DNA from 3 places in the Yersinia kristensenii genome. Region 1 is predicted to be linked to each of the others. Evidence: predicted binding sites of a transcription regulator. Region 1 holds the regulator's gene; each other region holds the start of a gene.

Region 1 (7,461 bases):
CGGCGCGATAAAGTACGTGGCTTACGACGCGTGGAACTGAAGATTAATGCCGATGCCGTCGATGCTCTCAACAGCCTTGCTGAGCAGCGTAACATCAGCCGTAGTGAACTGATTGAACAGATGTTACTGGCTCAATTAGAACACTCACAAAAAGGGTTTTAACCCTATTGGTTTTACCCCATCGGTTATCACGACGGCGTGGCGTAAGTGATTACGCCACGCCAATATCCTCACAATAGCTTTTGAAAAATAGGCTAGAACGTTTCCCAGTTTGTATTGTTATCCACCTTACTCGTCGGTGTCGCCGCTAAAACTCTGGCCCGAGGTTTGGCTGCCGGTTTTGCTCGCTCATCATCTGACCGCAATTTAAACACGGCTACCGCTTGGTTTAACTGCGCCGCCTGTTCCTCCAGCGAAGCCGCTGCTCGGGAAGCTTGCTGCACCAACGCAGCATTTTGCTGAGTCACACTGTCCATTTCCGCCACCGCCTGCCCGACTTGAGTGATACCTTTACTTTGCTCATCAGACGCCGATGCGATCTCCCCCATTAAATCAGTGACATTCGTAATGGAACGAACAATTTCATCCATGGTTATCCCGGCGCTTTCTACCAATGCCGAACCACTGCTAACGCGGCTTACTGATTCGGTGATCAAGTTATCAATCTCTTTCGCCGCCTGCGCACTGCGTTGTGCAAGATTGCGGACTTCACTGGCAACCACGGCGAACCCCCGACCTTGCTCTCCGGCTCTGGCCGCTTCAACGGCGGCATTGAGTGCCAGAATATTAGTCTGGAAAGCAATACTGTTAATTACCGTGGTAATTTCGGCTATTTTGCGTGAACTCGCAGAGATCTCATCCATGGTATGCACCACATCAGCCACCAGTGCCCCACCTTTTTTTGCAGTGATAGAAGCATTTGCCGCCAGTTGACTGGCGTGATGTGCATTGTCTGCGTTGTGTTTTACCGTTGCCGTCAATTGCTCCATACTCGCGGCGGTCTCTTCCAATGCGGCCGCCTGCTGCTCTGTTCGCGATGATAAATCCGTATTTCCGGCAGAAATTTCTGCCGCCCCGTGATAAATCCCATCAGTGCTGCTGCGAATAGCTTTTACCGTGTTGGCCAAGCTGGCCTGCACATCACGTAGCAGTGGAAATAATTGCCCGACACAGTTACGGCCAAAATCCGTAATAGGCTGCCCAAGTTGGCCTGAAGCAATCGCGCGAAAATGTGCGCGGATATCATCTAGCGGACGCACCATGTTAACAATTAGGTAGCGATCAGTGACCACCAAAATCACTAATCCCGCCACCAAAGCAGAGATTAATATTATGCTGCTCACTCTGGTCAGGTGAGCAAATTGCTCTTTAGCCACGCCGATGGCTTTTGAGGCGGCCTGATTAAAATTCTCCGCAACAGCGCCATATTGGCGGCTCAGCGCTGGCACGGTCTTTTTGGCTAAATCCTCATAGACTGTGTCATTGTTATTCATTGCGGCCTGAAATAGCGGAGTCACACCCTGATCAATTAATCCACTCCATCCATTAACCACTCCAGTCACCAATGCGGGATCAATCTGTGCATGATCGATAGCTTTAAACTGTGCTAACTCCTTTTTCAGATTCTCAAGTGCGGTATTGGATGATTTGAGTTCTTTATCGGCATCCACAATATTACCGCTCTGGCGATAATCGACTGAACGGGCCAGACGTGTCACCATGCGGAAATATTGATCCGTCCCCTGATTGACTAAATTCATGTTTTCAACCAACACACTGTTGGCATTAGACGATTGTGTCAGTTGATTCAGTGATAGCAATGTATAACCCGATACACCGCCCCATAGCAGGCAAAATGCCCCAAGCACCCAAAGTAGTGCGGCTCTGATGGTAATATCTCTTAAAAACTGCATGTTCGTTCCCCTTATATATCGGATAGTTATCGTTAAAACTCTGGTGTTACTTGATGACCGAAAAGCAATAAAGGACGTTCCATACAGCTAACGACAACTCCTTTCCCGGCAAATTTTCATCTGACGGTTTTCCCCCTGGCACCGCAAATTGCAACCTTTCGGTTACATGAAGGTTATCGGCAATGCCGCTATAAGGTTGAGCGGCTCACAAAAATTTTATATCGCATAAACTTGATATCGGCCTGGCGAGATTTTCTGGCATTATATGGCCCTATACATGTGTTATATTATTGGGCAGAAGGCTCAATAATTTGCATAACTTTTTGAATTTAAGGGTATTACGTTATATGGCAACTGTAGGCATTTTCTTTGGCAGCGATACTGGCAATACCGAAAACATTGCCAAGATGATCCAAAAGCAACTGGGCAAAGAGGTTGCTGAGGTTCATGACATTGCCAAAAGCAGCAAAGAAGATTTAGAAGGCTTCGATATTCTGCTGATCGGTATCCCAACCTGGTATTACGGTGAAGCCCAGTGTGATTGGGATGATTTCTTCCCGACGCTGGAAGAGATCGATTTCAACGGCAAACTGGTGGCGTTGTTTGGTTGTGGCGACCAGGAAGATTACGCAGAATATTTCTGTGATGCGATGGGAACCGTGCGCGATATCATCGAACCACGCGGTGCTGCCATTGTCGGTCACTGGCCAACGGCAGGCTACCACTTCGAAGCCTCTAAAGGCTTGGCGGATGATGATCACTTTGTCGGTTTAGCTATTGATGAAGATCGCCAGCCAGAACTGACGAATGAGCGAGTGAGTGCTTGGGTGAAACAGATCAGTGAAGAACTGAATCTCGCTGAAATTACCGGTTAATTTGTCGTGTCGGAAACGCGCGGGTGGTGTTAAACATCAAACCGCGTTTCCGTTACTCTTACGCCTCTCGCGATACTTGTTAAGCCGCCCACAGATCCGCATGTTCATCCGTGAAAAATGAAAATAAACCGCTACAAATTTGTAACGTTACGCCTAGCAGCCATATACTTAAATGATGCAACAATCCCATTCATCAATACATTGCATGATTAATGGGACAAAGTGTGCGATTATATCTTTGTTAACAACCACGGTTTTCATTTGGGGCTAGCAGTTCTATAATGAGACGCAATTGAGAATATTGCGCCACGGATGTCATAGGCTGAACGGCCTTAATTTGAATCGATAGTAATAGGACTGAATCCGCATGACTGACAACAACAAAGCCTTAAAAAATGCAGGCCTTAAAGTAACGCTGCCTCGGCTTAAAATTCTGGAAGTGTTACAAGATCCGGTTAACCATCACGTCAGCGCGGAAGATCTTTATAAAAAGCTGATCGATATCGGTGAAGAAATTGGCTTGGCGACGGTTTACCGCGTACTGAACCAATTTGATGATGCCGGTATTGTGACCCGCCACAATTTCGAAGGCGGTAAATCAGTCTTTGAATTGACACAACAACATCATCACGATCATCTGATTTGCCTGGATTGCGGCAAAGTGATTGAATTTAGCAATGAAGAGATTGAAAAACAGCAGCGTGATATTGCTGAGAAGCATGGCATCAAGCTGACCAATCATAGCCTGTATCTATATGGCCACTGTGCCACTGGCAATTGCCGTGAAGATGAGTCTGCGCACGATCCAAAATAATATGGTTTAATCGCATTGATCATATAAAGATTTTTAGATAATGCTGAAATAAGCAATTCTCAAGATGGCCGCCTTTCCCACAAATCATTTTAGTTGGGAGTCAGGTGGTCATTTTTGTTACTGGTATCCTATATCCCTATCCTCGTGACAAATCCACTTTTTTATTGCTCACTTAGTCGCTATCCGTATGAGTTTGAAGCAAAAAAAACCCCGGACTCGCCGGGGTAAAAACCATCAACTCAATTTCACTTAATGTTGTTTACCTAAAAATCGGGCAAACAGGAGTTAACATCAGACACAACACTTTGACAGCAATAATCAGACTTTAACCGGCTCCGCACGGCTACTACGTTTACCATCCGGACTGGTCGAGCGAATCAACACATCACCGCTGACTTTAGGTTGGGCTTTGACATCATATTTCTGCCATTGCTTGCCGCCATCAGTCGAATACTCAATAATCAGCCCCGGCAAGGAGATGTTAGCTTCTAACTCCCCTGCAACAACACGTGCTCCCGGCACCGGTAAGCGGTAAGCAACACCGGCTTTATCCAGTTTCGCCAATTCACGTTGCCCCATAATATTGGCAAAACGCTGCCAATCTGAGTTCAACGCCTTGGTATCGACCATATGGGTTTCGCCACCTTTGTACTCACGACCTGCTTTGTAATCTTGCTCCCATGGCGCACGATGCCAGGCACGTTCCGCCAATGGTAATACCCGTGGGAAAATCATGTATTCCATCTGTTCGTCAGTCCGGACAGTTTCATTCCATGATTGGCCTGAAATACCGTGCACACCCGGCCAAGGTTTATCACTCTTGGCACTGAAGTGATTACCATCGCGGTCAACCGAGGTTTCAGCATTTTGCGGCATGTTGTCCGGCGCGAAACTGAAGACTTTAGCTTCGTCGTTGAAGCGAGTTGCCCAGTAATAACCGCGCTCACTTGGGTTAACTTCATACGGCATGTCGAAATAGACATAATCTGGGTTGGACGCGACCACTTCATAACCTTTATTGGCCCAATCATTGACTGAGTCGGCCCCGCCCCAATAGAGGGTATCCCAGAAGTTAACGCCCACACGTTTGGTCGCAAAATCCTTCGAATCTTTGGCATCTTTAAGGCCATCTTGCCAGGCTTGCATTTTTTCGATGCCGTGAGCATTTACCAACTTGCTGACTTCAATAGCAAAGTGGCTGGAAAGGTGCTCAACATCCTGAATTTTGCCTTGCTTGACCATGTCCTGACAAACCTGCGATTTGGCCCACGGCTTATCTTCTACACTCTTATCAATAATGCCTTTACCCGGCTCAATCGGGCTGTTTTTGTCCTGGAACCCGGCCCCCAGACGGATATTTTTGGCCTCATCGCCGCCAAAATGCCAAGTATTTAGCGGCATACCGGCTTCTTTATGCATCTGAGCCATTTCGCCGATCACTTTGTCGACAAAACGCTTAGAAGAATCCAGGCAGGGGTTGAGATAACTTTTGCGCTCATACAACTGAACTGAAGTCGTTTGAGAATCATCTGTCGGGTCGACCAGACGGAATTCGTTGGCTTCTTTTTCTTTGCCCTGCTTCATCAAATTGTTGTAGCGGGCCTCCATTGATACCACAGCCGCACGAGCATGGGCTGGCATATCAATTTCAGGAATGACATCAATCTGACGCGCCTTGGCGTATTTCAGAATGTCGATGTAATCAGCGCGGGTAAAATGACCAGAACCCAGATTATTGCTATCCGGGCCAGAACCCAATTGTGGCAATAAACAGGTAGTTTCCGTTAAATCGTGGCAACGCTTGCTACCGACATCCGTCAGTTCTGGCAAGCCAGGAATCTCAATACGCCAGCCTTCATCATCACTGAGGTGGAAATGGAATTTGTTCAGCTTGTAAGCCGCCATTTGATCGAGCAAACGCAGCACGGCATCTTTGGTTTTGAAGTTACGCCCGACATCCAGGAAGACTCCGCGATATTCAAAGCGCGGCGCATCTTTGGCCTCCAATGTTGCAATCTTCTTGCTACCGTCAACCGGCACTAAAGAAAGAATAGATTGCAAACCGTAGAACACCCCTGCCGGATCAAAACCTATGACCTGCGCGCCTTTTTCGCCGATTTTCAGCTCATATGCCCCAGAAACGGCTAAATCACCTTTAAAAGCAGACGGCTGAATTACCGTTTTAATCGGGAAGCCGGCTGAATCAGACTTCAAACCCAGTAATTCAAAACGCTGTTGTGCAGCATCAGCGGCCGGTTTTGGTAAAGCGCTCAGGTCAAGAGCAACGCCTTTACTCAAATCGGCATCTTGTTGGTGAATTTTCACTTCCATCGGCGTCGGGATAATCTGCCCGCGCAGGTTAGCTGCTGCCAATGTTTTCACCGCTTCATTTTTAACAAAGCGGGATTCCGGCGTCATCAGCACGTTATTGTCGTCTTTGGTGCGCTTCCACTGATCGCCCGTAAACTGAGTCAGATATTCATTAATATCCTCAGTATCAGTGCTTTTCAGGACTTTTGGTTTCGCATCACCTGAAGTGGCGTACCAACGCGGCATAAAGTCAGTGGCAAATAACTGCCAGTATTCACCAGTGATCGGGATTTCAACCGCCTGATTGGCGGGGAAGCCGGTGAATTTAGCGGTAGGTTCAATTTTATGCAGATCGCCGGTCAGGTGAGTAATTTTGAATTGGTCGTCATCGACAGTCAGGATCCGACGGATGCTGTGGAAGTAAATGGCCCAGTCTTGGCCTTTGATCTCATCCCCGGTGTTGGTCAGAGTAATCAGGACTTTATTACATGATGCCCAGTCAGCGCCCAATTTGGCGCAATCTACACCATTTTCAGCCGCGCGGTTATCCAATATTTTATAGTTAACTTTCAAGGTGCTGAGTTGATCAACCAGCTGTTGGTTGGTGGTGTCCGCATGAGCGTACCCCATCAGGCCAAAGGTTGCGGTTATCGCCGCTAATGCATTTAATCTGAATTTGTTCATCACTAACCTCATCCGTAATGAATAACCGCTGTCAAAATAGCTACTGGAAGTCGCGCAGATGACAGAATTATTGTTAGTTCAAGTGATATTGCGAATTAATTATTTTGGCGAATTTCTTGCCACAACTTGCCACACTGCGCGTCATAGGCCTGGCCATTACCGGTATGGGCCGCATCAATACAACGCTGATAATCCAATACCCGAACGGTCTCTTTGTCAGTAAAGGCTTGATGCGCTTTTTCTTGTTTCAAGACGTTCAACACCGCCTTACAAGGGATCAGCCTTTCCGGCTGGCCTTCGCTGGCATTGATACAAGCGCTGTAAGCTTGCTTAAGTTTGCTGTCTTCTGGCTGGACTGGGCCTTGTGTGGCGCAAGCACTTAATCCCATGACTGCAGCAATGATAAAAAATATTTTTTTCATGGTGGCACTCCATTGTGTCCCCGGCACGGCGGCCGGGGATGGCAATCAAACGGGGTAAAATCAGAAGATAGTAAATGGCGCAATCACGATGAATTTGACGTCTTTTTCATCCTGGAATACGTTGCCGAAACCGCCACCATAGCTTGGGATGTTGGTGTGGTTGTCATACATGGTGTAATGCAGTTTGAATAATGTGCCTTTCGCCCGGCCTTCTTGCAGGGTGTAGAGCACGTCAAAGTTCCATGCAGATTCTTTCAAACGCACATTCTGGTCATAAATTGGATTGGTGCTCGGTTTGGCATCCCAACCATAAGCATAGGAAGTCCCAACTGACCAACCGGCCATATTCCAGTTTTTCAGGTCATACATCACGCCACCAAACAACGCTTTTTCGCCGTTGGCGTTGAAGTCAGAACGGGAATCCCACCACACGTCCAAGCGAC
Region 2 (7,461 bases), 1.0 Mb from region 1:
ACATCATAAGCATGATGTGGCCCCAGGTTGAAAGCAATAACCCCAGCCCGGTTTACCGGGCCATACAGTGTCAGGCTCTTAATCTGGCTCAATTGTTCCAATGCATACTGCATCAGTGTTTGCTCATAGTGCTGGATCTCGGCGAGCCCCAACTGATTCACATAACTGATTGCAGCACCCAGCCCCATAATGCCAGCAGTATTTGGAGAACCTGCTTCAAAACGCCATGGTGCGTCAGCAAAGGTGGTGCCTTGCGTCAGACTGACAGTTTTGATCATCGAACCGCCCCCCTCCCATGGCGGCATTTGCTGTAGCAACTCGCTTTTGCCGTACAAAATACCAATGCCCGATGGGCCGTACAGCTTATGTCCAGAAAAAACATAAAAATCGCAGTCCAAATCCTGAACATCGACCGGCTGATGCATCACCGCCTGGGCACCATCCACCAGCACAACCAAGCCCGCGGCTTTAGCTTGTGCCACGATGTCTTTGATAGGGTTCACCGTCCCCAGCACATTGGAAACCTGGGTAATTGCCAGCAGTTTGGTGGTGCCATCAATCAAACTCGCCAACGCGGATAATTCCAGTTCACCCGCCACCGTCAGCGGCCAAACACGGATTTCGATGCCCATATCTTTTGCCAGCATCTGCCACGGCACAATATTGGCGTGGTGCTCCATTTCGGTAACGATAATGCTGTCACCGGCTTGCAGAAAATGGCGGCCGTAACTGTTCGCCACCAAATTGATAGCTTCAGTCGTGCCTTTAACGAAGACAATCTCTTCAACAAAAGCAGCATGAATAAAGTCAGCGACCTGCTGACGAACTGCTTCCATTTGCCCGGTTGCTTCGGCACTCAGTGTGTGAATTCCCCGATGAACCGCCGCATACCCCGCGCAATAGAAGTTAAGTTCCCGATCAATAACCACTTGTGGTTTTTGCGCACTGGCGGCGCTGTCCAGATACGCCAATGGCTGGCCGTTAACCTCCCGGCTCAGCAGTGGAAACTCGGCTCTGACTTGCTCGATACTGACTTTTCCAACAGAGAAACTCATAGTGACTCCTCAGCCAACCGTTCCGCAATTCGCGCCAATACGACTTTGCGGATAGCTTTGTTATTAATGGCCTCGGTCAATTCGGCGGCAAAAGCAAAAATAATCATTTGCTGCGCATCGGCTTGATTGATACCGCGTGATTGCAGATAAAACAGCTGTTCTGTATCAATACGCCCGACCGTCGCCCCGTGGCTGCACTTCACATCATCGGCGTAAATTTCCAACTGTGGTTTGGTATCCACTTCAGCTAACTTACTGAGCAGCAAGTTATTGTTGGTCATCTGGCCATCAGTTTTTAGCGCGTGCTGAGCGACTTTTATCATGCCATTGAAAACCGCTTTGCCCCGCTCACGAACAATGGTTTTGTGCAGCTGGCGGCTGTCACAATAGCCTTTGTTATGTTCCAGATAAGTGCGGGTATCGCAAATTTCGCGCCCTATCGGGAGCAATAAGCTATTCATCGACAAACTGGCACCCTCGCCGTTTAACTGGGCGCTGGTGTTATGGCGAGTCAGCCCCGCGCCGAGCAAGAAGCTATAACTCTTCGCCCGTGCATCGCGGCCTAACACTAAGTCATTATGGGCAAAATGGGTGCTTTGAGGCGCTTCGAACGCCAGTTTACAATGGTTCAACTCGGCATTGTCACCCACGGAAACCGTCAGCCGTGCACCGGTAAAATGCGGCTGTTCATTAAGGCTGACAAAATGCTCAATGACCTCGGCTTGCGCGCCCGCCTCAATCGCCAGATGGTGACGGTAATGGCTGGTATTCACCACTTCAGAGCCATTGCCTGAACTGATATGCAGTAAATACAGCGGCTTATCACTGTGTTGCCCGGCAGGCAAGCGGACGTGCAAACTTTCCTGAGCCAAGCTTTCTGTCAGATGCAAAAAGACTTCCGGCTGAATAGCCGCTGGAAACTGAGCATTTTCAGTTAGATGCGCCAGTTGATACGGGCCACATTCACTGTCGCTCAATTCTGGGGCATATCGCCCATCAATGAAAACCAAACGATGGGCATCTTGCAGCAATGACAAATTATCGCGCTGAGCCGCCGTCACATCCACCACCGAAGCAAAGCTGAAGTGATGGGCGAATAAACGCTCCAGCGGCGTGTATTTCCAATCTTCATGCTTGATGCTGGGGAAGCCCAACGCCAGCACCTGTTGCCAATGTGCCGTAGCTTCATCAGCACCCTGACCACTTGAATGCTGCTTAACCTTTTGATTCTGCTCAAACAACTGACCAAAATTCGCCAAAGCATTGGTTCGCTGTTCGGCAAGAATACGTTGTTGTTTTTGGATATTACTGTTGGTCGGTAAGCCAGCCATAGCCTTGCTCCTCCAACTGTTTCACCAGCGTGAAATCACCAGATTTAATGATTCGCCCCTGATACAGCACATGCACAAAGTCAGGTTTGACGTAATCGAGGATGCGTTGATAGTGGGTCACAATAATAAATGCGCGCTCTTTATTGCGCAGTGAGTTCACCCCGTTAGCAACTATTTTCAGCGCATCAATATCCAGACCGGAGTCAGTTTCATCCAGAATGCATAAAGAAGGTTCCAGTGCCGCCATCTGCAAGATATCGTTACGCTTTTTCTCACCGCCCGAGAACCCTACATTCACTGAACGAGTGAGCAAATCTGCGGGCATTTTGAGTAACTCAATTTTCTCTTCAATAAAATCAGCAAAATCAAAACGATCCAGCGGTTCCTGTTGACGGTATCTGCGCACTGCATTGACCGCGGTTTGCAGGAAGAAATGGTTACTGACCCCCGGAATTTCTACCGGATACTGGAAGGCCAGAAAGACGCCCTCACCCGCACGATCTTCCGGGGCCAGCTCCAGCAAATCTTTGCCTTTGAACGTCACACTGCCTTCAGTGACCTCATATTCCTCCCGCCCGGCCAGCGCCGCAGACAAGGTACTCTTCCCTGAGCCGTTTGGCCCCATAATGGCATGCACTTCACCGGGTTTGATCTCCAGATCCAAGCCGTTGAGGATCTCGTTACCTTCGACACTGACTTTTAAATTCTTGATGCTTAACATAGGTTTCCTTGGTGCGCAGGCGCGCAAAACTCTGCAAATACTTATTCAGCTCTGGCTCAACCAACACTGTGTTCCAAGCTGATGGCCAACAATTTCTGTGCTTCGACGGCAAATTCCAGCGGCAGTTCAGAGAACACATCCTTACAGAAACCGTTAACAATCATTGAGATGGCATCATCTTCGCTGATGCCGCGCTGCAAGCAATAAAACAGTTGGTCATCACCAATTTTTGAGGTGGTCGCCTCGTGCTCCAACTGCGCCGTGTTATTGCGCACTTCCACATAAGGGAAAGTATGTGCGCCGGAATCCGGGCCAATCAGCATCGAGTCACATTGAGTGAAATTACGCGCGTTATCCGCACCAGGCAGGATTTTTACCAACCCACGATAAGTATTTTGGCTGTGTCCGGCGGAGATCCCTTTAGCAATAATGGTTGATTTGGTGTTTTTGCCAATGTGGATCATCTTGGTGCCGGTATCCGCCTGCTGATGGCCGTTGGTCAGTGCGACAGAGAAGAACTCACCGATGGAGTTATCGCCCTGCAAAATCACACTGGGGTATTTCCAGGTAATAGCCGACCCTGTCTCAGATTGGGTCCACGACATTTTGGAACCCTCACCTTCACACAACGCCCGTTTGGTGACAAAGTTGAGGATACCGCCGGTACTGTCAGCCCCGGCAAACCAGTTCTGCACCGTCGAGTATTTCACTTCGGCATTTTTATGCAGAATGACCTCCACCACCGCCGCATGTAACTGATAACTATCACGAACTGGCGCAGAGCACCCCTCGATATAACTGACATAACTGTCTTCGTCAGCAATCAGAATGGTGCGCTCAAATTGCCCCGTTTTGGCGGCATTAATGCGGAAATAAGTCGATAATTCCATCGGACAGCGCACCCCTTTGGGCACATAAACAAAAGTGCCGTCAGAAGCCACTGCCGCATTGAGTGCGGCAAAAAAGTTATCTTTCGCTGGCACCACTGAGCCCAGATACTTGCGCACTAAATCCGGGTATTCCTGAATAGCTTCACCAAATGAGCAGAAAATAATGCCTTGCTCAGCCAGTTTCCCTCGATAAGTGGTGGCCACAGAAACCGAGTCAAAAATGGCGTCAACCGCCACTTCAGCCCCTTCTCGTACCGGCACCCCAAGCTGGGCGAACGCAGACTCTACCTCGGCGGTGAGGTACTCATTCATCGCTTGCTCAGATAAGTCGCGCGGAGCCGCGCTGTCGGCGGAGGATTGCTGCACCGCACCGGGCTGCGAATCACAGCTATCATCGCAACTGCCGCAAGATGGCGCTGAGTAATAGCTATAATCCTGATAATCCAGACTTTTATAATGAGCTTTCAGCCAATGCGGCTCTTCCATTTCCAGCCAATTTCGATAAGCCCCGAGACGAAACTCCAACATCCATTCAGGCTCGTTACGTTTTGCTGAAATGGCGCGAATAACATCCTCACTGAGGCCTTTCGCCAACTCATCAGTCGCGAGCTGGGTAAAAAAACCTTCTTTGTAGCGACCATCGCTGACCCAAGCCTGCACTTCATCTGGAACTTCTACATTGCTTCGTGTCATTTCGTTTACATCGCTCAAACGCCAAAACTCTCGCCACACCCGCAGGAATGCTGAGCTTTAGGATTATTAAATTTAAAAATTTGATTTAGCCCTTCGCGGACGTAATCGACCACGGTGCCATCAATAAAGGGCATCGCTTTCAGTGGCACGTAAAGCCTGGCACCGTTCTGCTCGAACACTAGCGCGTCACTGGCTGGCTCCTTGGCCATATCCATCACATACGCAAATCCGGCACAACCGGACTGCTTAACCCCAAGCTGCAACCCTTTGATTTCAGGGTCCTGTTGCATGAGCCGGGAAATTTGCGCCGCGGCGCTTTCAGTGATTGTAACGCCTTGCCAAACATTCTCATCGAGTGAAAATGTCCCGACAGATTCCTGTTGCATATGCCCTACCTTATTCTCTCCCTTGGTACATGATGCCGCAGGGGGTTAGCTAAATTCATTCACCCGAATCATTGACTCAAGTCAGCTCATCGGGACTCATTCACTTGCTGTCTACCTGCAACACCCATTACTGTGGGAATAATATTTCTCAGGTTAATAATTAGCTGGCTGATTATGGAGAAACCAACACAGATTATTCACAATGGTAGTGATAATAATTATCACTTCAACCGTTTGTTTTGCAGGGATATTAAGAAAAGTACCGTTTAGACCTCAAATGAGGCGGCAACGAACCAGCATGCTGCGATGGCCGAAGAGGTCTGGATAAACAAGTGCACTTTTATCGCCATGAAATAAAAGAATAATTACCACGGCGATGTTTTAATCCCTTGTTATTTCAGAGGTTAATCGGGGTTAACCTCTGTATTTTTAAACATTCATAAAAAATACCTATTTCTCTATTAACTTTAGCTGAAAACTCTCTAAGGGGGAACCTATCAGAGAGATTCACCGCATTTATCGAGAAAACAAAACTGTCAGGAGATGAAGACAAGGCGGATGCGAGAAGAATTAATGTAGCTCCGGTTCGGAGCCACATATAGGCTTGTATTTTGAGGGGTTATTTCTCTGGCGACAGTACTGCGGTGGTTAAACGGGAAGTACAACACAGACGGTTTTGTTCATCAAAAATTTCAATCTGCCAAACCTGATGGCTGCGGCCAACATGAATAGCACGACAACAGCCGCGGACTTTCCCAGAACGGGCCGCTTTTAGGTGATTGGCGTTGATTTCCAGCCCCACCACTTGTTGCCCGTCAGTGGTACATAAATACCCCGCCATCGACCCCAACGACTCCGCCAATACCACTGACGCCCCGCCGTGTAGCAGGCCAAAAGGTTGGGTTGTTCGATGATCGACCGGCATAGTAGCTTCCAGTTCCTCATCAGTAAATCGTGTAAATTCAATGCCCAAATGCCCAACCATACAGCCCTGGCTTTGCTGATTTAACTGCTCCAGTGTCGCCGTGCGTTTCCACAACATATTTTCCCCTTCGTTCATGACATTGCAGCGCTGTTAGCTGCCCTCATTACTCGGCCCATCCATGGGGCTCGCCCCTTTGCTGCCGACCTGCAATCCCAATAACTTTGAGTCAATATTATCGTCAGGCCGCCGGTTAAACCAACTCCAATAGTGCTTGCAGTGGGTGTCGCAAACTGTTGCCTTCGATACGCTTAACCTGGCTGCGGCAAGAGTAACCGGTGGCTAGACAACGTTTACTCGGCAGTTTTTGCAATGCCTGTTGCCAGGATAATGCATAAATACCTAACGAATTATCGATGTTTTTCGCTTCATGACCATAGGTTCCCGCCATGCCACAACAGCCGACACTGACGTTTTCCAGCTTGGCACCAAAACGGGAGAATATCGAGGCCCAATGCTGACTACTGGCTGGCAGCGCCGTGGTTTCGGTGCAATGGCCGAACAGATACCAAGATTCGCCGCTCATTGGCTGTTCGGGTTGCTCCGTCAGCGCCACCTGTAGCCACTCATGCACCAGCTGCACGCTAAATTCACCACGAGAATCACCCAAAATTTCTTTATATTCATCGCGATAACAAAGCACTAAGGCCGGATCAACCCCCACCATTGGCATACCCAAGAGCGCAACGCGATTCAGGAAATCGGCCGTTTTCCCTGCTGTTTTGGCAAAACGTTGCAGGAACCCTTTGATATGCTGCGCTTTACCATTTGGCGAGAATGGCAGTAACACCGGATTGAAACCGAGCTTCTCCACCAACCGGACAAAATCGGCCACCACCTGTGCATCGTAATAACTGGTAAACGGGTCTTGCACGATCAAAACATGCTGGCTGCGCTCAGAGGTGGGCAGCTTCTCAAGCTGTTCCAGTGTCATGGTGCTGGCGTAATGACCGGACAATGACTGCTTCAAGCTAGGGCTGGATAGCAGCGGCAAATCCACCATACCAATGCTTTTGCGACTTAACGCACCAACCCAAGGTTGCTTGAGGAAGAAGTTAAACACTTTCGGCGCTTTCGCCATCAATGGGGCATAGTCTTCCACTCCCGCCACCACATAATCACGCAATGGCCGGTGGTAGCGGGTGTGATACAACTGGAGGAAGCGGGAGCGGAAGCCCGGCACATCAATTTTTATCGGGCATTGTGTCGAGCAAGCTTTGCACGCCAGACACCCCGACATCGCCTCTTTAACTTCATGAGAGAAATCATAGTCACCCTTGCTGGCATGCCAGGTATTGCGCGTCTTTTCAATTAACCCGCGCCACTGTTTCAACTCAAGCAAACCAGGCCGCTGGGTTGCCAGCCCCTTTTCCAGAGCCTCCGGGTCAACCCCTTGCTCGGAT
Region 3 (7,461 bases), 1.9 Mb from region 1:
AACAAGAAATTTGGTGGAGCTAGACGGGATCGAACCGTCGACCTCTTGCATGCCATGCAAGCGCTCTCCCAGCTGAGCTATAGCCCCAATGCGCACATAATAAATTGTGTGAACGGGGCGCATGATATGAAACCCCTGAAACAGTGTCAACGGCTAATTCGATTTCTGGCGCCAAGCGCTGAAAAAGCCGCCAAATCAGTGAGCAAACAGCATAAAAAAGGCGACTTTAATTAGCCGCCTGATAAATATACTCGATTTTATTGCTGAGCTTCACGTTCGCTAATAAAGGCCAGAGCTTTATCAATACGTGCTAGCGAGCGAGCCTGCCCGATAGCATGCACAGTCACATCCATACCCGGTGATTGGCCTGCGCCAGTGACAGCAACGCGCAGCGGCATGCCAACTTTGCCCATACCTACACCCAGCTCATCAGCGGTGCCCTGAATGGCATTGTGAACGTTTTCAGTCGTCCATTCGGTGATAGCAGCAAGTTTGGCTTTAACCGCTTCCAGCGGCTGGCGGGCCACCGGGCGCAAATGTTTTTTCGCCGCGTCTGCATCGAACTCGTCAAACTCTTCATAGAAGTAACGGCAAGATTCGGCCATTTCTTTCAATGTTTTACAGCGCTCGCCCAGCAGTTTAACTATCTCGGCTAACTCAGGACCATTGCGCGTATCAATACCCAACTGCTCAACTTGCCATGACAAGTGAACTGCAACCTGTTCTGGCGGCAAGCTATTGATATAGTGATGATTCAACCATTGCAGTTTTTCAGTATTGAAAGCACTGGCAGATTTGCTGACTGCGTCCAGTGTGAATAACTCGGTCATTTCAGCAACAGAGAAAATTTCCTGATCACCATGAGACCAGCCCAGGCGAACCAGATAGTTCAACAGCGCTTCGGGCAAATAGCCATCATCGCGGTATTGCATCACACCGACCGCGCCATGGCGCTTAGACAGCTTTTTGCCGTCATCACCCAGAATCATTGAAACGTGAGCATATTCAGGAACTGGCGCGCCCAATGCTTTCAGAATATTAATCTGGCGCGGGGTATTGTTGATATGGTCTTCACCACGGATAACATGGGTGATTTCCATATCCCAGTCATCAACCACGACGCAGAAGTTATACGTCGGCGAACCATCGGTACGGCGGATGATTAAATCATCCAGCTCTTGGTTGCTGAATTCGATTGGGCCACGGATTTTATCATCGAAAATAACGGAGCCTTCCTGCGGGTTACGAAAACGCACCACAGAAGGTTCGTCAGCACCATGGGGGCATTGGCTATCACGGCAGCGGCCATCATAGCGGGGCTTCTCACCATTGGCCATTTGGGCTTCGCGCAATTCATCCAGACGTTCTCTGGAGCAATAGCATCTATATGCAGTGCCGTTTTCCAACATTTGGTCAATAACGGCATTGTAGCGATCGAAACGTTTGGTTTGGAAATACGGGCCTTCATCCCAATCCAGATTCAGCCAGTTCATACCGTCCATAATGGCGTCGATGGCTTCCTGAGTTGAGCGCTCAAGATCGGTATCTTCAATACGCAAAACAAATTCACCACCAAAGTGGCGAGTGAACAACCAGGAATACAGTGCGGTACGTGCGCCACCGACGTGAAGATAGCCGGTAGGACTGGGTGCAAAACGGGTTTTGATTTTCATTAGATTCGATGCCTTATTACGCTACGCCGACCAGCACAAGCTGGTTGTTGCTCGAAATTCGAAAAAGTAGGCGACATTCTACCACCCTGAGACAATTCCTCAACGATGTTACCGGTATGCCAAGGTTCATAACGGCGATAAATATCGCATCCTGTTTAAATTTGCGGCGAACGATTGTTTTCGTTTTAAAAACCGTTGACTCACTTCGAACTATCCCTATAATGCGACTCCAACAACACGGCGGGGCGATTAGCTCAGTTGGTAGAGCATCTCCTTTACACGGAGGGGGTCATCAGTTCGAATCTGGTATCGCCCACCAAACTCGACGTGTTATAAAGTAAACGAAATACAAAGCATTAAATGAGATAGATGAGGGCGATTAGCTCAGTTGGTAGAGCATCTCCTTTACACGGAGGGGGTCATCAGTTCGAATCTGGTATCGCCCACCACTCATCGCTCATTGTTTTGAAGCAGTGTTTCGAAGTATCAAGTAGTAGAAGTGGGCGATTAGCTCAGTTGGTAGAGCATCTCCTTTACACGGAGGGGGTCATCAGTTCGAATCTGGTATCGCCCACCACTTCTATACTTTCAGCATTATATAATGGGTCGTTAGCTCAGTTGGTAGAGCAGTTGACTTTTAATCAATTGGTCGCAGGTTCGAATCCCGCACGACCCACCATTATATCAAGTATCCCAGTTACTCCCCCAAACTCAGAAATACCATATTGCGCAGCATCGTGTGGGTGAGACCCTGCGTTCAGGTTCGAGCCGAGCGCAGCGAGACAGCAACGCGCAGCGTTGACCCGAAGGGCGAGTCCGCAGGACGAGTCATCCCGCACGACCCACCATTATATCAAGTATCCCAGTTACTCCCCCAAACTCAGAAATACCATATTGCGCAGCATCGTGTGGGTGAGAGCCTGCATTCAGGTTCGAGCCGAGCGCAGCGAGACAGCAACGCGCAGCGTTGACCCGAAGGGCGAGTCCGCAGGACGAGTCATCCCGCACGACCCACCATTATATCAAGTATCCCAGTTACTCTCCTCAACGCCCAAATGACATTCTCATGGGCCTGCTTTGATCTGCTCATATCTTCAGCCTGTTAACTTCCTAATCATCATCACGCATGTAAATACTTCAGCAGCGAATTACAGACATAAAAAAAGGCGCCGTAGCGCCTCTTTAGAGATTTTTTTCTGATAGTTAGAGTACCAGGCCCGCGATAGACGCAGACAGCACACTGACCAGCGTAGAACCGTACAGCAGCTTCAAGCCAAAACGAGAAACGACATTACCTTGATGTTCATTCAGGCCTTTAATCGCACCGGCGACGATACCGATAGACGAAAAGTTAGCGAATGAAACCAGGAATACAGACAGAATACCCACACTGCGTGGTGACAATTCTGATGCCACTTTCTGCAAGTCCATCATGGCCACAAATTCGTTAGAAACCAGTTTGGTTGCCATAATGCCACCAACTTGCAAGGCTTCATGCGCAGGAATGCCCATTACCCAAGCAAACGGGAAGAAGACATAACCCAAAATACCTTGGAAACTAATACCAAACAGCAGGCTAAACAGAGCATTCATAGCAGCAATCAATGCAATGAAACCAATCAACATTGCTGCCACGATAATGGCGACTTTGAAACCGGCCAGAATGTATTCACCCAGCATTTCAAAGAAGCTTTGACCTTCATGCAAGTTGCTCAGCTGTAACTCTTCTTCATCTTCAGCTTTATACGGGTTGATTAGTGACAACACGATAAAGGTGCTGAACATGTTAAGCACCAGCGCTGCGACCACGAATTTCGCGTCCAGCATTGACATATAAGCACCGACAATCGACATAGAAACTGTCGACATTGCCGTTGCTGCCATGGTGTACATGCGTTTTTCAGACATTTTGCCTAAAATATCTTTATAGGCGATGAAGTTTTCAGACTGGCCCAGAATCAGTGAACTGACTGCGTTGAATGATTCCAGCTTACCCATGCCGTTAACTTTGGACAATAAAGTCCCAATAATACGAATCACGACGGGCAGAACTTTAATGTATTGCAGAATACCAATCAAAGCAGAAATAAAGACGATAGGGCACAGCACTCTCAGGAAGAAGAATGCGAGGCCTTTATCCCCCATGTTGCCGAAGACAAAATCGGTGCCGGTAGCAGCGAACCCCAGTAATTTATCGAAGAAGCCCGCGAATCCTTTCACAAAACCTAATCCAACTTCTGAATGGAGGAAGAAGTACGCCAGCAACACTTCAATAACCAATAATTGAACAACAAACCGAATGCGGATGCTTTTGCGATCCTTACAGATCACCAGAGCTAATATGGCCACTACGACTAAGGCCAACGCAAACTGTAGAATATGGGACATGTGTGCTCCAAATTAGAGGCAGGCTAGGTTTTGGTGGACATTTTATGTAACGGCTACATTAAAAACGAGATGCAGTCCGCAAATATAGAAATTCACTTTCATTAATGCAAACAAATTAGCGGGGTTGATCACAAAAAATAGGATGTTAATAATATGCTACAGAAATAGTGTAAATATGCTAGTTTGAACAATTGTAGTGATCGAGCTCGGAAATTGCGATGCCGTATTTAACACCATTTTTCAGAAACCAAGCACGGCCGCTTACTGCACGGTAGATTATGCGGTATTAGCTATCAGAGAGATAAGTTTCACCTCTCTAAATGCGCTTGATAATTATTATCATTTAGATATTATTAGTGAGAAGAAAGTAGCCGTAAATTTCCAAGGGTAATACTGAATGTTGAATAGCCGTGCTGTCGATACACCTCGTCGCAACTCAAGGAGGATAAAACTCTCCCTGATGGGGCCTGCCTTTATTGCTGCCATTGCCTATATCGACCCCGGTAACTTTGCAACTAACATTCAGGCCGGAGCCAGCTTTGGCTATACCCTCCTGTGGGTTGTGGTATGGGCCAATGTCATGGCGATGTTAGTCCAACTGCTCTCAGCAAAACTAGGGATCGCAACCGGTAAGAATCTGGCGGAGCATATCCGTGATCGTTTCCCGCGCCCAGTGGTATGGGCTTACTGGGTGCAGGCTGAGATTATCGTGATGGCTACAGACTTGGCCGAGTTTATCGGGGCCGCTATTGGCTTCAAATTGCTACTGGGCGTAACGCTTCTACAAGGCGCGGTACTGACCGGCATCGCCACTTTCCTTATTCTTATGCTGCAAAATCGCGGGCAAAAGCCAATCGAAATGGTGATTGGTGGGCTGCTATTATTTGTCGCGGCATCTTATATTGTTGAACTGATTTTCTCTCAGCCCGAACTGGCGGCTCTGGGGCGCGGGATGATTATTCCGAGCTTGCCTAACAGTAACGCGGTGTTTTTAGCCGCCGGGGTTCTGGGGGCGACCATTATGCCGCACGTCATTTACCTGCATTCAGCATTAACACAGACGGAAGGTAAAGAATCCAAAACTGAGCGCTACGCTTCAACCAAATTTGATGTGGCGATTGCCATGACGATTGCGGGTTTTGTGAATTTGGCCATGATGGCAACCGCTGCTGCGGCTTTTCATTTCAATGGCTATCAACATGTTGCCGAAATCGAAGAGGCCTATTTGACCTTGCAACCCCTGTTAGGCAATGCTGCCGCCACGGTTTTCGGCTTGAGCTTGGTGGCCGCAGGCTTGTCGTCGACAGTGGTGGGCACTATGGCTGGGCAAGTGGTAATGCAGGGATTTGTGCACTTTTATATTCCCATGTGGCTACGTCGCGCGATCACCATGTTGCCGTCTTTTATTGTCATTATGATCGGGATGGACGCGACTAAAATACTGGTGATGAGCCAAGTTTTACTGAGCTTTGGCATTGCATTGGCACTGGTACCGTTATTGGTCTTCACCGGCAATAAAGAATTGATGGGGGAGTTGGTTGATAAAAAGTTGACTCAGATTTTGGGTAAATTAGTTGTCTTGTGCGTGATTGGATTAAATGGCTATCTGCTGGTGAGCCTGCTTTAAGTCTATCCGTCAGGCGGGTTAAAAATATAAACCCGTCTGAGAGACCGCATGAGCATTAGTCATGATGGTGATGATCGCGCCCTTGGTTTCGATGATGTTTTTTGCCGCGGTTGTCATGATGTTTGTCATATTTCCAGTAGCGCCCTTCGCGGTAATAATAGTTCTTTTTCCACCAATCTCTATCTTGCCAGCGGTGACCATCCCAGTAATGGCCATGACGATTACGCTCACCTAAATCTCGCCCTTGATGATTTTGCCACCATTGGCGGTCGCGCCAGTCATAACCATCCCAATAATTACCACTGCGATCTTGTTCGCCAATGTGTAAAGAAATACTGGGCAGCAACTCAATGCTTTCGGCATTCGCCATGGGGATAAGAGGGAACCAGGCTAATATTGTTATCAGCAACAGGGGCCTTATTCTTCTTGGCCTCACAATACTCAGCTTTAACATTGTTGATTTAAATATGGCCGTCTTTAACATTATTTATCCTTGTCTTGCCTTATAGGCTATGGCGTTATCTTAAACAGGAAGTCAGCCGCTGAGGTTCGGATAAAACTGTAAAATACGGATTTAGGATTTATCTGTGGGGGTAATTAAGCGGGGTGCAGGGGGCACAACCCCCTGTTTAGTGATTAAAAAGAGAACGTTTACACTAAAATATCTTCAATAGCTTTTATTTCTGCGTCACTGAATTCGGTATTTGCCAACATGCCGACGGCATCATCAATTTGGCTGATTTTACTGGCCCCAATCAATGCTGATGTCACTCGCCCGCCACGTAATACCCAAGCTAAGGACATTTGCGATAGCTTCTGCCCGCGATCAAGCGCCAGTTCATTTAATTGGCGAACCTTAGCCAGTTTCTCCGCTGAAAGCTGTTCAGGATTCAGGAACTTACTGTCACTGGCTGCCCGCGAATCTAATGGAATTCCTGCCAGATAGCGGTCAGTTAATAAGCCGCCTGCCAATGGCGAAAAAGCAATAGATCCCACACCATATTCATCCAGCGTATCTTGTAGCTCGGCTTCAATCCAGCGCTCAAACATAGAATATTTCGGTTGGTGAATCAGGCAAGGAGTGCCGAGCTGCGCGAGAATTTCACAGGCTTGACGCGCTTGTGCAGCAGGGTAGTTCGACAAACCGATATACAGTGCTTTGCCTTGGCGCACTAGTAAATCCAGCGCCGCCATGGTCTCTTCCAGCGGGGTATTAGGGTCTGGGCGGTGATGATAAAAAATATCAACATAATCCAAACCCATGCGTTGCAAACTTTGATTAATGCTCGCGACCAGATATTTTTTGGATCCCCAATCCCCATAAGGGCCAGGCCACATGGTGTAGCCTGCTTTGGATGAGATAATCAGTTCATCGCGATAAGGGCGCAGGTCTTGTTGCAGGATCCGGCCGAAATTCAGTTCGGCTGAACCGGGAGGGGGGCCATAGTTATTGGCTAAATCAAAATGGGTAATGCCATGATCAAAAGCTCGATGAATCAGATTACGGCTATTTTCATACAGCGTGCTATCGCCAAAGTTATGCCATAGGCCAAGAGAAATAGCCGGGAGCATTAATCCACTACGGCCACAACGGTGATATTCCATCTCCTGATAGCGGGAGGAAGTTGCTTGATAGACCATGATGCCCCTTATTGATGAAAGTAAATGCCACCATAATGTATGCGTTTCCACTGATGGCGTAAGTTGGCAAGATCACAGAGTCGATTATTGATAATAGAATTTGATAACAAAATCGGTACAGGGAAAAGGGAA

What was found. Region 1 encodes Fur, which represses iron uptake genes when iron is present. Its sites were predicted from a motif close to ATAATAATGAGAACNACTATCAA; they were not measured.
Region 2: the regulator Fur is predicted to act here: its motif matches at 5,279-5,301, upstream of sufA (Fe-S cluster assembly scaffold SufA).
Region 3: the regulator Fur is predicted to act here: its motif matches at 4,388-4,410, upstream of DX162_RS21615 (Nramp family divalent metal transporter).

The regions. Positions count from the first base shown of each region.
Region 1 covers NZ_UHIY01000001.1:2,707,160-2,714,620, reverse strand. The annotation lists gene ybfE (LexA regulated protein) at 1-162, shown strand, start outside; gene DX162_RS12365 (methyl-accepting chemotaxis protein) at 255-1,913, opposite strand; gene fldA (flavodoxin FldA) at 2,261-2,788, shown strand; gene fur (ferric iron uptake transcriptional regulator) at 3,156-3,602, shown strand; gene DX162_RS12350 (beta-N-acetylhexosaminidase) at 3,921-6,596, opposite strand; gene chiQ (ChiQ/YbfN family lipoprotein) at 6,692-7,018, opposite strand; gene chiP (chitoporin ChiP) at 7,079-7,461, opposite strand, start outside.
Region 2 covers NZ_UHIY01000001.1:3,736,866-3,744,326, forward strand. The annotation lists gene sufS (cysteine desulfurase SufS) at 1-1,055, opposite strand, end outside; gene sufD (Fe-S cluster assembly protein SufD) at 1,052-2,386, opposite strand; gene sufC (Fe-S cluster assembly ATPase SufC) at 2,361-3,107, opposite strand; gene sufB (Fe-S cluster assembly protein SufB) at 3,164-4,690, opposite strand; gene sufA (Fe-S cluster assembly scaffold SufA) at 4,705-5,076, opposite strand; gene DX162_RS17155 (hotdog fold thioesterase) at 5,696-6,118, opposite strand; gene ydiJ (D-2-hydroxyglutarate dehydrogenase YdiJ) at 6,252-7,461, opposite strand, start outside.
Region 3 covers NZ_UHIY01000001.1:4,632,247-4,639,707, reverse strand. The annotation lists tRNA gene DX162_RS21665 (tRNA-Ala) at 12-87, opposite strand; gene gltX (glutamate--tRNA ligase) at 258-1,673, opposite strand; tRNA gene DX162_RS21650 (tRNA-Val) at 1,917-1,992, shown strand; tRNA gene DX162_RS21645 (tRNA-Val) at 2,047-2,122, shown strand; tRNA gene DX162_RS21640 (tRNA-Val) at 2,175-2,250, shown strand; tRNA gene DX162_RS21635 (tRNA-Lys) at 2,277-2,352, shown strand; RNA gene DX162_RS21630 (RtT sRNA) at 2,397-2,521, shown strand; RNA gene DX162_RS21625 (RtT sRNA) at 2,566-2,690, shown strand; gene DX162_RS21620 (NupC/NupG family nucleoside CNT transporter) at 2,877-4,061, opposite strand; gene DX162_RS21615 (Nramp family divalent metal transporter) at 4,459-5,688, shown strand; gene DX162_RS21610 (DUF2502 domain-containing protein) at 5,744-6,172, opposite strand; gene DX162_RS21605 (aldo/keto reductase) at 6,340-7,329, opposite strand.